2 regions of the Peribacillus simplex NBRC 15720 genome follow, and region 2 is predicted to be linked to the other one. Evidence: riboswitches for the same ligand, from Rfam matches in the RefSeq annotation. Region 2 holds a riboswitch; the other holds the start of a gene.
What was found. Region 2 has a riboswitch for S-adenosylmethionine ahead of BS1321_RS14340 (O-acetylhomoserine aminocarboxypropyltransferase/cysteine synthase family protein). Riboswitches for the same ligand answer to the same signal wherever they lie in the genome.
Positions count from the first base shown of each region.

Region 1: another riboswitch for S-adenosylmethionine. It lies ahead of BS1321_RS15025 (5-methyltetrahydropteroyltriglutamate--homocysteine S-methyltransferase); the one in region 2 lies ahead of BS1321_RS14340 (O-acetylhomoserine aminocarboxypropyltransferase/cysteine synthase family protein).

Region 1 covers NZ_CP017704.1:3,131,402-3,139,455, forward strand. The annotation lists gene BS1321_RS15010 (hypothetical protein) at 1-521, shown strand, start outside; gene BS1321_RS15015 (MFS transporter) at 623-1,798, opposite strand; gene BS1321_RS15020 (ArsR/SmtB family transcription factor) at 1,955-2,257, opposite strand; gene BS1321_RS15025 (5-methyltetrahydropteroyltriglutamate--homocysteine S-methyltransferase) at 2,469-3,572, opposite strand; SAM riboswitch class I at 3,655-3,756, opposite strand; gene BS1321_RS15030 (hypothetical protein) at 3,933-4,361, shown strand; gene BS1321_RS15035 (glycerol-3-phosphate responsive antiterminator) at 4,536-5,078, shown strand; gene BS1321_RS15040 (MIP/aquaporin family protein) at 5,305-6,129, shown strand; gene glpK (glycerol kinase GlpK) at 6,151-7,641, shown strand; gene BS1321_RS15050 (glycerol-3-phosphate dehydrogenase/oxidase) at 7,950-8,054, shown strand, end outside.
Region 2 covers NZ_CP017704.1:3,000,342-3,008,395, reverse strand. The annotation lists gene BS1321_RS14345 (methionine ABC transporter ATP-binding protein) at 1-1,020, opposite strand, end outside; SAM riboswitch class I at 1,188-1,300, opposite strand; gene BS1321_RS14340 (O-acetylhomoserine aminocarboxypropyltransferase/cysteine synthase family protein) at 1,419-2,729, opposite strand; SAM riboswitch class I at 2,831-2,936, opposite strand; gene BS1321_RS14335 (thioredoxin family protein) at 3,082-3,390, opposite strand; gene BS1321_RS14330 (toprim domain-containing protein) at 3,394-3,759, opposite strand; gene gcvH (glycine cleavage system protein GcvH) at 3,851-4,234, opposite strand; gene BS1321_RS14320 (arsenate reductase family protein) at 4,330-4,686, opposite strand; gene BS1321_RS14315 (acyl-CoA dehydrogenase family protein) at 4,976-6,763, opposite strand; gene BS1321_RS14310 (acetyl-CoA C-acetyltransferase) at 6,833-8,011, opposite strand.

The DNA of each region.
Region 1 (8,054 bases), 130 kb from region 2:
TTGGTCTCTCTGATATCATTAAATTTCTATTTTCCTTTTTTTTGATCATGCCGATCGTTACGCTGATACATTTGAGCGGGCATATTTTCTTTGTTACGATCTTTGGGGGATCAGAAAAGAAAATCTTGATTGGTTGTGGTAATAAACTTTTCGCCTTTCGGAACATAGAGGTGAGGAAATATTATTTTTGGAATGGGACTTGCGAGTTCAAGGGATTGAAACATGATAATCGATTGACGAATACGCTGATTTATTTAGGGGGGGCTATCTTTAATTTAGTCAGCATGCTGATCATATATAGCTTAGTGTATCAGAATATCCTGGACAGCTCGGTAATCTGGTATCAATTTATCTATTTTTCTTTTTATGTTTTGTTTTTCTCCTTGTTTCCGATGTATTTCTCGGACGGGTCGCCTAGTGATGGGAAGGCTGCGGAATTGGCATTGAGGAACAAGCTGGAAGATAGGGTGACGGATGATATATTTGTGAAGAAAATGGATGATGAAGATAGCTGCAAGTAAAAAGGGGACGTGCTGGTGGGCGTTCTTTTTTTGTTGCTTTCAGCTTTAGGATTTATCATAAGGCTAAAATCTAGCCTTATGATGAATGTATATATAACGGTCTAGGATTTTATGGACTGTGCTATTTTACTGCTTGACGATGAACTCGAAAGGACCAGAACAATGACCATGGCAATGGCAACCCCTGTTGCACCGATCCAGGTTATGGATGCAAGGGATACTTGTTCTACAGCAACACCACCAATTCCAGCACCGGCCGCCATGGCCAATTGCATCATCGACTGATTCAGACCGAGCATGACTCCTGATGATTCAGGCTCAAGGGTCGCTAAATGATATTGCTGTGTCGGCCCTGATGACCATGCTGCGAACGACCATAATGTAAGGATTGTCAAAACGCCCATCAATGAATTCGTAACGATGGATAACATGATGATCATCACAATATGCAGCGCCATACCGCCAATTAGTGTAAATGATACACCCCATCGATCCGTACTATATCCGCCAAACTTTGATCCGATCAGGCTTGCGATACCGAATATAAGCAAGGCCGTGCTAAGTAGAGAGTCACTTATCCCTGATACGGATAGCAGGTAAGGGGATAGATAGGTATAAGCTATCGAGTATCCGCCAAGCCAGAAGAAGGTTATCGATAATCCAAGGGCAACTTTCCTTTTTTTAAGAAGGGCCAGCTGCCGGAGAAGTGGTACTGGTTTATCCCCTTTGGTAGGAGGAATGGTAAAGAATAAAACGATCATGGCAATCAGGCCGAATAGGGCGATTCCGCCAAAGACGGATTTCCACCCGAATGCATCCGTCATGATTCTTCCGAGAGGTACGCCAATGATAAGGGAAGCTGTAAACCCCATGACAACTGTCGCAATAGAACTTGCTTGTTTATCTGGCGGAGCAAGCTTAGCGGCAATATTCAGAGCGGTGACTACAACCAATCCTGCACCAAGTGCCATGATTATGCGTGCAAATACAAACGGTCCAAAGCCTGGTAATAGAAAGGCAAGCAGATTGGACACTATGAATAGTCCAAGGGAATACAACATTAATTTTCGTCTGTCTAAACTTGCTGTCAAAGCCATAAGAATGGGTGTACCGATTGCGTAGACAAGGGAGAAAATTGTAATGAGCTGTCCTGCGGCAGCAAGGGTCACTCCAAGAGAATCCGCAATCTTATCCAAAATTCCGGATATGATGAATTCGGATGTTCCTACTAAAAAACTGATTATCGCCAACATGTAAATTTTCCATGTATTAAGCAAAATAGATTCACTCCTCATTAATGATTATTAATTTTATATAAAGACATATCGTAATATGTTAATGTGTATGAATAAAAAAATAAACATATCGCGAAATATCGAACTGTTAGGGAGAAAAATGAACCCAACCCTCTAAGGTACGGATCAGGTTCATTTTCATACTTCTTCTTTCAAGAAATCAGTAATTTTTGAGATTGCATCTTCATCTCGTTTGTAATACGTAAACTTTCCTATCCGCTCCGTTTTAATCAATCCTGCTCTAAGAAGCATCGAGAGGTATTGAGAGGCCGTGGACTGGGTCATGTTTAATTTTTCCGTAATCTGACTAACGCAAACGCCGGTTTCCTTCATGTCTATTCCCTCATGAGGGGTGAAGTGGAGTTCAGGCGCCTTGAGCCATTGTAAGATTTGCAACCTGGATTCATTGGATAATGCTTTAAATATCTCGATTGTTTTCATACATTTCATTATATCGAGAATTATCGATATGTCAAATGATTTTAACATTCATCTTTAGTTTCATAAATAGCAAAACTTGATACCGTTATTCAAAGGAGTCAGTAAAGGAATGGAAATGTATTATTGCAAGAACCTAATCGGCTCCCTAATAAGTGCTGCCGATTAGGTTATTCGAATCCTGTAAATCAGAATTAAAGTCTCCGGAAAAAAATCATTCCCATATTTCTTTTGCTACATCAACGACGAATTTCAGCTTTTCCCATTGCTGTTCTTCCGTTAGCTTGTTGCCGTGATGGGTAGAGGCGAAGCCGCATTGCGGGCTTAAGCATAATTGCTCGAGAGGAACGAAGTGCGAGGCTTCTTTAATGCGTGCCTTAACAGCTTCCTTGTTTTCGATTTCTCCATCTTTTGAAGTGACGACTCCTAGGACGACACGGGCTCCGCCATTTGGTATGTATTCCAATGGTTTGAAGTCCCCTGAGCGTTGATCGTCGTATTCCAAGAAGAATCCATCGACTTTTTCTTTTGCCAATAAAGTTGGGGCGATACGGGCATAACTTCCTTCGAACGCCCATGTCGACTGGTAGTTTCCACGACATAGATGTGTAGTGACGACAAGGTCTTCTGGTTTGCCTTCCAATGCGCCATTAATGACTCGAAGTGCTAGATCAATTAATTGTTCCCTCGTATATTTTCCATCTTTGAACTGGAAATCTGGAGCTGAAAGTCTGGCAATATATACATCATCCAATTGAAGATAACGCACACCTGCTTCATAAAATGCTTTCAAAGCATGCTGATAGGCTTTGATGATATCATTTGCATAGTCTTCAATATCAGGGTAGATGTCTTCATTATGAATGCCAGCAGCAAATAATTGATTCGGACTGGGAATCGTTTGCTTGGCAACGGCACGTCCGTTCACGATTTTGTTTAATTCAATGAAATCACGAATGAAGGGATGTTCAGGATTGAATGAAACCTTCCCGGTATTGCGAACGTTATATCTCTCTGTTTCCACACCATCGAATGTGAGACCTTTTTCAGTCACATATCCCTCGATGCCATTTAAATGTTCGAGGAAGTCAAAGTGCCACCATGTTCGTCTGAACTCACCGTCCGTAACGGCCTCTAATCCAACTTCAATTTGTTTATCGACAATCCGATTGATCTCTTCGGTTTCAACTTCACGAAGCCGCTCTGCTGAAAGGGTACCTTCCCTAAATTGCTTTCTGGCAATATGTAAACGTTCCGGTCTTAATAAACTTCCGACGTGATCGGCCCTGAATGGTGCTTTCGTTAATGTGATTGACATGTTGTATTCCTTCTTTCCTTTTAAAAATAAAAAACCTCTTCTTAAAAATAAGAAGAGGTGTTGGCAACAAAGCTATATACTCTTCTTATCTTCAAGTTTTTACACTTCTGGAATTAGCACAGTACATGAATAGTCTGTTGCTGAGGTATCATAGGGCCAGTCCCTCCACCTCTCTGGATAAGAGTTGTCTATTAAATTAAGTATGACTATACAGGTAGTTTGTACAAAGGACAAGCGTTGAAGGTGGAAGATTTTGAATATACCAATTATTAATTTGGGCAGAAAATGTTAACTGCATCGGGGAACCCGGCATATGCTATAACCGACATTTCATATGCATGGCAGGAGGGGAATGCGAGGATGAGTACATTCAGTCCATTCAAAAATGGCATACCGATATCGGTAACAGAAGCCATGATAGAGAGAATTGTAAAAATGAAATCAGATGGTCACGATATTAAAGTCGAGATTACGCCAAAGCATATCGTGCTTTCCGGAACGATGGATGTGAAAAAAATGATGTTTAAGAAAAACGTAGCTTTCCGGATTACATTAAAACCGGTACACGTCGAAAATAGAACGATTTCATTTGGATTAGTGGAAATGGAACCAATTGACAGGAATTTCATCAACCAAAGGATATTTAACAGACCGCCGTTTTTTGAATTTGAAAATAGAACGATCAAAATGAATGTTAATGCTTGGAACATCGTGAGAATAATTCCGGTGGGCACAATTAAATCGTATGAACTTGTCGAAGGTGCATTGAAAATGAAACTTTCTTTATGATTTAAGGGGATATTTTACATACATCCTTAACTGCAATCTATAAAGGGAGTGCCAGGTATGTTAGTGTTATGGTGACATTGGACATGAAAAAAAATGTGTTTGATAAATCAAGCTCTTTAAAATATACTAAATGACTTGAAGTTTTGAGTTTTTCTGGGAATGAGGAGGATAATAATGGATCAGAAGATTTTGCCTGCTTCAGCAAGCATGAAGGATTTCGAAAGATTTCTAGAAAGTTCCTATGAAATAGGTGTGTTTCTTGATTTGCATATATCACAATTGAAAAATGTAAGTATGATGGCAAAGCAGCATAATAAGAAAATGATTTATCATGTCGATTTGATTCATGGCATAAGAAGTGATGAGTACGCGACAGAGTTTATTTGTCAGGAGTATAATCCCTATGGGCTGATTTCGACTAAATCAAGCGTTATATTGAAAGCGAAGCAAAAAGGGGTCATTGCCATCCAGCGAATCTTTTTAATAGACTCACATGCGCTTGAGAAAAGTTATAAGCTGGTGCAGAAAACCAAGCCGGATTATATCGAAGTATTGCCGGGCGCCATGCCATGGATGATAAAAGAAGTGAAGGAACGATTGCAGACACCCATTTTTGCAGGTGGACTCATACGTACTTCGGATGAAGTCCTGAACGCCCTTGATGCTGGAGCGTCGTCAATCACCACTTCCAAAACTGAATTATGGGATATCGTCTGATAGGGACGAATTGAAAAAAATTACAGAAAAATAGATTAATTTTTCACAAAATATTGACAGCGTTTTCATAACCTAGTATATTTTACAGTACAAGTTAATATATGTGACGGAGACTAGGAGATTCACAACAGATCTATTCATAATTTTTTTATGAAGATAGTTCTGCTGTGGATCTCCTTTTATTTGTTGTAAAGGTTTAAACATTTATCAGGGGAGGGGTTTTATCATGACTCCATTTTGGGGAGAAGTGTTAGGCACGATGATATTAGTTTTATTCGGAGCAGGTATTGGGGCGGGTTCATCCTTAAAGGGTTCCTATGCAAAGGATGCCGGTTGGATCGTTATCACGATAGCGTGGGGATTGGCTGTTACCATGGGTGTTTTTGCAGTGGGTTCCATAAGCGGGGCGCATTTAAACCCGGCGGTCACAGTAGGGTTTGCCATTATTGGAGAGTTTCCTTGGAGTGATGTGCCCGGTTACATCGTGGCCCAAATGATTGGCGCAATCCTGGGCGCAACTCTAGTATTCCTGCACTATTTGCCACACTGGAAAGCAACTGATGATCCAGGAACGAAGCTTGGTGTGTTTGCGACTTCACCTGCGATCCCGCACACATTTTCAAATCTATTAAGTGAGATGATTGGAACTTTCATCCTTATTCTTGGTTTATTATTTATAGGTGCCAATGATTTTACAGAGGGTCTAAACCCATTCGCAGTCGGGTTATTGATTGTCGTGATCGGGATGTCACTTGGGGGAACGACCGGATACGCCATTAACCCGGCCCGCGACCTGGGGCCGCGCATCGCACACTTTTTGCTGCCGATACCGGGTAAAGGCAATTCCAATTGGGGCTATTCATGGATTCCGGTCGTTGGACCGATTGTTGGAGGTTCACTTGGTGCCGTTTGTTATAAAGCCTTCTTTATGGGGGAAATAACAGCAGGATTTTGGTCTGTTTTAGGTGCAAGCCTGGTACTATTGATATTAGCCTATGCTTTTGGTAAAAAACAGTCACATGAATTGGAAAGCAGAAATATCGCTAGTTAATTAAAAGGAGGGGCACACACAATGGAAAAATACATTTTATCATTAGATCAAGGAACAACAAGTTCGCGGGCGATTTTATTTAACGAAAAGGGGGAAATCGTCCATTCCTCTCAAAAGGAATTCACGCAGCATTTTCCTAAACCAGGCTGGGTCGAGCATAACGCCAATGAGATTTGGGGATCGATCCTGGCGGTGATTGCCGGTGTACTATCTGAATCCGGTGTAAAGCCAGAGCAAATTGCTGGTATCGGGATCACTAATCAGCGTGAAACGGCAGTCGTTTGGGATAAGGAAACAGGTACCCCTGTTTATAATGCGATTGTATGGCAGTCCAGGCAAACAAGTGAAATCTGTGATGATTTGAAGGAAAAGGGACTTAATGATCTATTCCGGGATAAAACGGGATTGTTGATAGATGCATATTTTTCCGGAACGAAAGTGAAATGGATCCTCGATAATGTAGAAGGGGCACGACAAAAGGCGGAAGAAGGCAAGCTGTTATTCGGTACCATCGATACTTGGCTGATCTGGAAGCTATCAGGGGGCAAGGCTCATGTAACGGACTATTCCAATGCATCCCGGACATTGATGTACAATATCCATGAACTGAAATGGGATGAAGAACTGCTTGAGATATTGACTGTACCAAAGTCAATGCTACCGGAAGTAAGGCCTTCATCTGAGGAGTATGCACGTACGATCGAATATCATTTCTTCGGCCAATCAGTTCCGATCGCCGGGGCAGCCGGTGATCAGCAGGCAGCATTATTCGGCCAAGCTTGCTTTAATGAAGGAATGGCTAAAAATACGTATGGAACAGGCTGTTTCATGCTCATGAATACAGGTGAAAAAGCCGTCAGTTCCGAACACGGACTATTGACGACCCTTGCTTGGGGATTGAATGGGAAGGTCGAATATGCACTGGAAGGCAGTATATTCGTAGCTGGCTCCGCAATCCAATGGCTGCGCGATGGTCTGCGGATGCTTCATGATGCCAAGGACAGCGAAGCCTATGCAAAACGGGTGGAAAGTACGGATGGAGTATATGTTGTACCGGCTTTTGTAGGACTTGGAACTCCATATTGGGACAGCGAAGTGCGGGGAGCCGTTTTTGGTTTGACGCGCGGCACATCCAAAGAACATTTCATTCGTGCCACACTTGAATCACTTGCGTATCAAACGAAGGATGTCCTTGATGCAATGGAGGCGGATTCAGGAATCGAGCTGCAGACATTAAGAGTGGATGGCGGGGCAGTCAAGAATGACTTCTTGATGCAATTCCAAAGCGACTTATTACGGGTGCCAGTCGAGAGGCCTACCATAAACGAAACTACAGCATTAGGTGCTGCATACTTAGCTGGCCTTGCTGTCGGGTATTGGAAGGATCAAGAAGAAATCTCCCGGCAATGGGCAGTAGACAAAACCTTTAAACCATCCATGGAAGAGCAAGATAGTGAAAAATTATATGAAGGCTGGAAAAAAGCTGTACATGCCGCTATGGCGTTTAAATAAAAAACAAGATGTATTCTTTCTCAAATGAGCTGGAGTATGCTATAATGAAATCAAGTTAATAACTCGGCCGGAGAACAGGAGAGACCATGAATGCGTTATCGTTAATTCGATAATGTGCATTTATGGTCTCTTTTTTTGTTTTTAATGGCGGATTAGGGATATTAATATCTATATAAACTATGCGAACAAATGAACCAATTGAATATAATGACCGAATTCACGAGTAAACAGCACGAATTGAATTGACAAGTTAACAGCACAAATTCACGAAAAAAAATAGAATGCAATACTTAAAGGAGGAGTCAGGCATGAGGTTTTCAAATATGTATCGGGAAGAAACGATCGAACTTATGAAAAAAGAAAAATATGATGTGGTTGTCATTGGTGGGGGAATTACCGGTGCAGGGATCGCC
Region 2 (8,054 bases):
CACCTCCACGCCTACCTGCTGTGCTTTAATGAATTCGATTGCGCGGAGCATTTCATCCTCTGTGCCATCAAGATGGATAAACAATGTTCCATATGAACCGCTTCTTGTTTGGGATATCTTACCTTGAACGATATTGACATCCAACTCGAAGTTACGTACAAGCTTGGTGATCAACGGGCTTTCTGCATGATCACCTACAAAGGTCAATTGAATCACTTTGCCTGCAGGATAGCGTTCGAGCAAATGGTCCATCGTTTCTTTCGTTTCTTCTGGTTCCGTTACTTGTTGCACGAAACGCTTCGTCATTTGTTCTTTAGGATTCTTGAAAACATCAAGGACAGGACCCTGTTCAACAACTTGCCCGCTTTCCATCACTGCGACGCGATGACAGATTTTACGTATTACATGCATTTCATGTGTTATCAAAACGATCGTCAATCCCAGGCGCTGATTGATGTCAACAAGCAATTCGAGTATTGAGTCGGTAGTCTGTGGATCCAATGCAGAAGTCGCTTCATCACAAAGCAGCACTTTAGGATCATTTGCCAGAGCCCTGGCTATCCCCACCCTTTGCTTCTGCCCTCCGCTTAATTGTGAAGGATAGGCCTTTTCCCTGCCTTCCAGTCCGACTAACTTGATCAATTCGTTCACACGCTTGGTTCGTTCAGTTTTAGAAACTCCTGCAATTTCCAATGGGAAAGAAATATTCTCCTGAACGGTCCTTGACCATAATAAATTGAAATGCTGGAAAATCATGCTGATTTCTTGACGGGCCTTACGGAGCTGAGCCCCTTTAATTTTTGAAATTTCCTTCTCAGCCACCACAACGGATCCCTCTGTGGGTGTTTCCAATCCATTGAGCATTCTGATCAAAGTACTTTTCCCCGCACCACTGTAACCGATGATACCGAAAATCTCGCCTTTATTTATTTCAACATTCACATTATTTACAGCCTTGATCGTCTCACTGTTTCCTTTTCCTGTACGGAACAGTTTACTGACTTTCGTCAATGTAATCATTAATCCTCACCTCTTTTATCCAATAAAACCTATGAACTTAGTTAATTTCTCTACATTATTAATTTGTTTCCACTACCATTTTTTCTGTTCATACAAAAGTTTTCCCCAATTAAAATAGAAAAAACCTTTCTGCATGAGCAGAAAGGCAGGTGAAGAAACAGGCCTTCCTCTCATCTTCCAAAGTGATTAAACTTTGTGTGAATTGGCACCTTTCCAAGGAAATCTCCTTGTCGGTTGCCGGGTTTCATCGGGCACATCCCTCCACCTCTCTTGATAAGAGCTAATATATAGAATATTTTGTACATCATTAAGTTCTTTAGTATGGTGAAATTTTATCATAGATAAAAAAGGAGCGCAATGTATATTATTTCTAGTACAAGAATGAACAGGAACTTTGCTTAAACCGTTTTGGAAGACAAGGAGACGATATTCGTCGCTTTTTCAATGGCCTGCTCCAAATCTTCTATTAAATCGGCTACATTTTCAATCCCAATGGATAAACGGACTTGATCAGCACTCACACCCGCTTTCGCAAGCCCCGCCTCATTCAATTGTTGATGGGTCGTACTGGCTGGGTGAATGATCAAGCTCTTCGCATCCCCTACATTCGCTACATGGGACCATAATTCCACCGAATTGATAAGTTTTGCCCCAGCTTCGCGATTACCTTGAATTCCAAATGTAACGACCGATCCAGCTCCCTTTGGCAAATATTTATCCGCAAGGGCTTTATCGGGATGATCCTCATCACCAGGATGTGAAACCCAGGTCACGGCAGGGTGGTTTTTTAAATACTTAATGACAGACTTGGTGTTTGATATATGTTCTTTCATCCTTACATGCAGCGTTTCAAGTCCAAGCGTAAACTGGAATGCACTTTGGGCACTTAGCGCAGGGCCTAAATCACGAAGTAACTGGACTCGGGCTTTCGTTATGAATGCGGCAGGTCCAATTGCCTCGGCGTATACCAGACCATCGTAACTTGGGTCAGGCTCCGTGAAGCCAGGGTAGTTTGGCGAGTTCCAATCGAACTTCCCTCCATCCACGATGACACCGCCCAGCGTCGTTCCATTTCCCAGAAGCCATTTTGTAGCAGAATGGATGACAATATCCGCTCCAAAATCAATTGGTCTGCATAGATATGGTGTCGCGAAGGTATTATCAATGATTAAAGGTATGCCTGCATCATGGGCGATTTCCGCTACCGCTTCAATATCGAGCACCCTCAAACTTGGATTTCCGATCGTTTCAGCAAAAATGGCTTTAGTTCTTGGCGTAATTGCCCTTTTGAAATTTTCAGGGTCATCGGGAGAAACGAACTTCACTTTTATTCCATATTTAGGAAGAGTATTTTCAAAAAGGTTATACGTACCGCCATATAATGTAGAGGCTGAAACAATCTCATCCCCTGCAGCGGCAATATTCAGGATTGAAAGTGAGATGGCAGCCATTCCGCTTGATGCTGCCAATCCACCGATACCGCCTTCCAATAAGGCCATTCTTTCCTCAAAAACGCTTACCGTGGGATTATGGAGTCGTGTATATATATATCCATTCTCCTTTAGGCCAAATAAATTCGCTGCATGGTCGGTGTCTTTGAACAAGTATGCATTGCTTTGGTAGATAGGAACTGCACGGGCACCTGTTTCATCAGTTTGCAGACCGCCATGAACACTCAATGTTTCGAAACGCAACTTTTTCTCTAACATATGTTTTCTCCTCTTTTTCTATGGATTTAGTTAGAATTATATGAAATCTGGCCTTTTATAAACAAAAAAACCACTTCAATAAGAAGAGGTTTCAAGAACACACCTCATCTACCAGAGCCAACACTCTGCTGGAATTAGCACCGTATATAAATTTATACCGGTTGCCGGGCTTCGTCGGGCCAGTCCCTCCGCCACTCTTGATAAGAACTATTAAATTCTGCCGTTACTTAATTCAAAATATAGCATTTTAGAATAAATCAGTCAATGAATTGTTAGAATATTCTTTGTTTAATTTCAATCTCGCATTCAAATCTCCGCAACAAAGAAACCAACCACTGTTCTGATTGGTTTCTTAGCTGATTTCCTTAAGCAATCCGTACAAATAGGGAACGGATTGAAAGGCATATATTTTTTTGTGCAGCTGTCCTTCTTTGAAAAGCAATAAACATGGAACACTTTCGATTTCATATGATTCGGCAATTCCTTGGATATAGTTCATATTCATTTTGCCTGCCTTCAATTCCGGGAAAAGCTCCAAGGATATCGTCAGCATCTTGGAGGCAACCTGACAGGTGCCGCATAAAGGCGTATATAAATATAAGCAAAAGGTTTCCCCATTTTCAACAGCAAGCTTACACTCTTCTTCTTTCCATTCCTGCATCAATTAGTCGTTCACCCTTTGACTTAAAAATTTCATTTTCACATTCATATTGGCAGATATAAGCACAGTTGCGATATGATGTTCTGGTGAGCTTTCCACTTCTTTGTACATTTTATTAATATACAGGTGGTTCGCTTCCGGCATTTCCCTTCGGAATTGCTTTCGCAGCTTTTCTCCTGATTCATCTGCGTCAAAAAGGAGATAAACATCACGGTCCATCAATTCATCCACTAATTCATCCAGCTTAGTTAATGATATGGTTCCATTCGTACATCTTATTTCCACATCTTCATTTAAAACGGAGGCAACTTTTCTTCTATCGGAACTGCCTTCTACAATGATCACTTTATCGAATTCGCCCCACTCCATGTCATCACTCCATCTCACGAATTATGTGCGCAACTGCCACTGTACAAAATGAAAAGAGAGCAGGCCTTTTCAGTCCCCCTCTCCTTCTTTTTTAACCGTTGATTAAACTCTCATATTCTTCAGCACTCATCAGGTTTTCAATATCACTGCTATTAGATGGTTCAAGCACGACCATCCATGCCTTTTCATAAGGAGACTCATTTACATATTCAGGGTTGTCACTTAAATCTTCGTTTACTTCTACAACCTTGCCACTGATAGGAGCATAAAGCTCAGAAACGGTCTTAACGGATTCAACGCTTCCAAATGGTTCGTTCGCTTTCAATTCATCGCCGATTTCCGGAAGCTCAACGAATACGATGTCCCCAAGCTCGGATTGTGCGAAAGCTGTAATTCCAATGCGCACTGTTCCATCTTCCGTTTTGACCCATTCATGTTCTTTAGTGTAACGAAGTTCTTTTGGTGTTGTTGTCATTATTAACCCTCCATATGTACAGCTTATTTTATCTATACCATTATAAGGTAGATTGTTTGTTTAAGTAAGGAATTAACCAAATATTTTGTGAAATTTTAGTTCCAAACCTGTTCGAATTGCTCTTCTTTGAAACCTACCGTCACTTTGGTGCCATCCGTAACAATCGGCCTTTTCAGAAGCATGCCATCTGTGGACAATATATCAAGCATCTCTGCTTCAGAAGCTTCTTTCAGCTTATCCTTTAAGCCCAGCTCCCGATATTTTTGACCGCTAGTATTGAAAAACTTCTTCAATTCCAAATTACTGATTTTATATAGTTGTTCTATTTCAGTTCGCGAAGGCGGATTTTCCGCTATATGGATCGCTTCATACTGCAGTTCATGATTATCCAGCCACTTCTTCGCATTACGGCATGTGCCGCATTTTGGGTACCAATATAATGTTAAGCCCATCATTTCACCACCTATCAATAGAATACCCGTTTTCAGCACGCAATACAATGAAATGTCTTTTGAATTTCCAACGCGATTTCATCAAAGGAAATAAAGGGGTTATACAATCTGAACGTTGCCTCCAGGCACTCGCTTTCTTCGGGCGCTCTACCCTGGACGCGCTTTTCCCACAGGCGTCTCGCAAAAAGTTCCAATCTACTTTGTTTTAAAAATTAGATAGAACCCCTTTTGCCTACAAACTGAAGGGAATGCCTTTACGGCATTCCCTTTACAGATTCTGATTCATTGCTTAAAGAGCATATTTTTCCGCTTCGATTACCTTGATGGAAGCTTCACGTTTTTTCGCAATGACATTGATTGGATTGTGTCTTGTCAGCTTGCGGAGCGACGATAGCATGATGCGAAGAGTATCGCCTGTTTCCACCGCAATTAACGTTTCCTTTGCATGCTGTTCTATTTCATTGAAAGCTTCCTGAACGAAGATTTCTGTGTAAAGCACTTTTTGTTTGTTCTTCTCCAGACCTTTAACTGCAATTGCTTTTTCCGTACGCAATACCACGGATTCCGCTGCATAGGCAAGGGATGCGATATCAGCAATGTTGGAGAGGATTTCTTGTTCTTGATCAAGATTTTTGCCGTATTTCTGCGCAGCAAGGCCAGCTGCCAAAATACCGATTTTCTTAGCGTTTCTAACAAGCATTTTTTCTTGTGCCAATGGCTCATCGCCAGGTTCTTCCGGCATCATCATCATTAATTCCTCTTGCAGGCCTTGAGCCTTTTGAAGAAGCGGCAATTCCCCTTTAAGTGCTTTCTTCAGGAAAGTTCCCGGGACAAGCAATCGATTGATTTCATTTGTACCTTCAAAGATCCGGTTAATACGGGAATCACGATATGCTTTTTCAATTTCATACTCCTGCATGAAACCATAGCCGCCATGAAGCTGTACGCCTTCGTCCGTAACATAATCCAATACTTCGGAAGCGAAGAATTTATTCAAAGAACACTCAATGGCATATTCAGCGATTGCAGCCGCCATTGATTTCCCATCTTTCACTTGCTCATCCGTCAATTTGCTTTGTCTTTGATCATAAAGGCCAACGGTACGGTATACAGAGCTTTCTGCTGCATAAATTTTAGATGCCATTGTTGCAAGTTTTTCTTTCGTCAAGTTAAAATCGGAAATTTTCGTTTTGAACTGTTGACGTTGATTCGTATAAGCAGCTGTAATCTCAAGGGCACGTTTAGATCCGCCGACAGCACCGACGCCTAATTTATAACGGCCGATATTCAGGATATTGAAAGCGATGACATGCCCTTTTCCTGCTACACCCAAAAGGTTTTCAACTGGGACATGTACATCTTCGAGGATTAAAGTCCGAGTAGATGAGCTTTTGATCCCCATTTTCTTCTCTTCAGCCCCAGTTGATACGCCTTTATAATCACGCTCAACAATGAAGGCGGAGAATTGTTCGCCGTCGATTTTGGCGTATACACAGAAGACATCTGCAAAGCCTGCATTTGTAATCCATTGTTTTTCACCATTTAAGATATAGTGTGTTCCCTCTGCATTCAATTTCGCTGTCGTTTTTGCTCCCAAGGCATCGGAACCTGAGCTTGGTTCCGTTAAGGCATACGCAGCAATCTTCTCACCCGTTGCAAGTAATGGGAGGTATTTTTTCTTTTGGTCTTCATTCCCGAATAATACGATCGGCAAAGATCCGATACCTACATGTGCACCATGCGTAATTCCGAAGCCGCCTGCAAGTGCCATTTTTTCCGTAATCAATGCCGAACTGATTTTATCAAGACCCAATCCGCTGTATTCCTCAGGAACGTCAGCACCAAGTAAACCGATTTCACCTGCATGCTTCAGTAATTTAACGGAACGGTCAAATTCATGGTTTTCCAAACGTTCAACCTGCGGCAGAATTTCATTCACTACGAAATCCTCGGCAGTTTTGGCAATCATTTTATGCTCATCAGAATAATCTTCCGGTGTAAACACTTGATCATACGTAATATCTTCTACTAAAAAGGCTCCGCCTTTAATAAGGTTATCTGTAGTTTGATTGGACATGTTATTTCCTCCTAAGTATTTAAGATAGTAAACCCGCCGGAAGCATGACAGCTTCCGGGAGGGGTGGGATTACGCCAATAATTCAAATACTCCAGCAGCACCCATTCCGCCGCCGATACACATTGTCACGACTCCGAACTGTTGGTTTCTGCGCTTCATTTCATGAAGCAGGCTTAATGTCAATTTTGCTCCTGAACATCCTAGTGGATGGCCTAAGGCAATGGCTCCGCCATTCACATTGACAATCTCTTCATTCAATCCGAGCTCACGAATGATTTGAATGGATTGGGAAGCAAAGGCTTCATTCAATTCAAATAAACCAATATCGGATAACTCAAGACCCGCTAGCTTCAAAGCTTTTGGAATGGCCGCAATCGGTCCGATGCCCATGATTTCAGGCGGTACCCCTGCTACAGCAAAGGAACGGAACTTACCCATCGGTTTCAACCCTAATGAAGAGGCCTTTTCCCCATCCATGACCATGACCGCGGCTGCACCATCACTCGTTTGTGATGAATTCCCTGCTGTTACGGATCCTGTAACAGAGAATGCGGGTCTTAGTTTTTTTAGCACTTCAGCAGTCGTGCCTGGTCGAACGCCCTCATCCTGTGTAAAAGTAAATGATTTTTCCTGCAACTTAAGATCTGGTCCCACTGAACGAAGCGTTACGTCAACCGGTACGATCTCATCCGAAAACTTTCCTTCTGCAATGGCCTTAGCCGCCTTTTGATGACTTCTAACAGAAAATGCATCTTGATCGTCACGGGAAATTCCGTATTTTTTTGCAACGGCTTCGGCAGTGTGACCCATACCCATATAATATTCCGGTGCCGTTTCCGCAAGTCTCGCGTTCGGACGTGTTACATGGCCCATCATTGGCAAAAGGCTCATGGATTCCGCTCCGCCTGCAATGACTGTATCACTTTGGCCAAGCATGATCCTTTCCGCCCCATAAGCGATACTTTGCAGCCCGCTTGAACAGTAACGATTAATCGTTATGGCGGGTACTGTATAAGGCAATCCTGCCAACGCTCCGATGTTACGCGCCATGTTCAATCCTTGCTCCGCTTCAGGCATTGCACAACCGATAATCAGGTCATCTATGGTGCCTTCATAATTCCCTGCGCGCTTTAACGTTTCCTTTACAACAAGAGCCCCTAAATCATCAGGACGTACACTAGCAAGAGAACCTTTTTTCGCTCTTCCTACCGGAGTCCTTGCTCCAGCTACTATTACCGCTTCTTTCATGAGGATCCCCCTTACTCATTTTTAAGCTATCGATCTATTAATC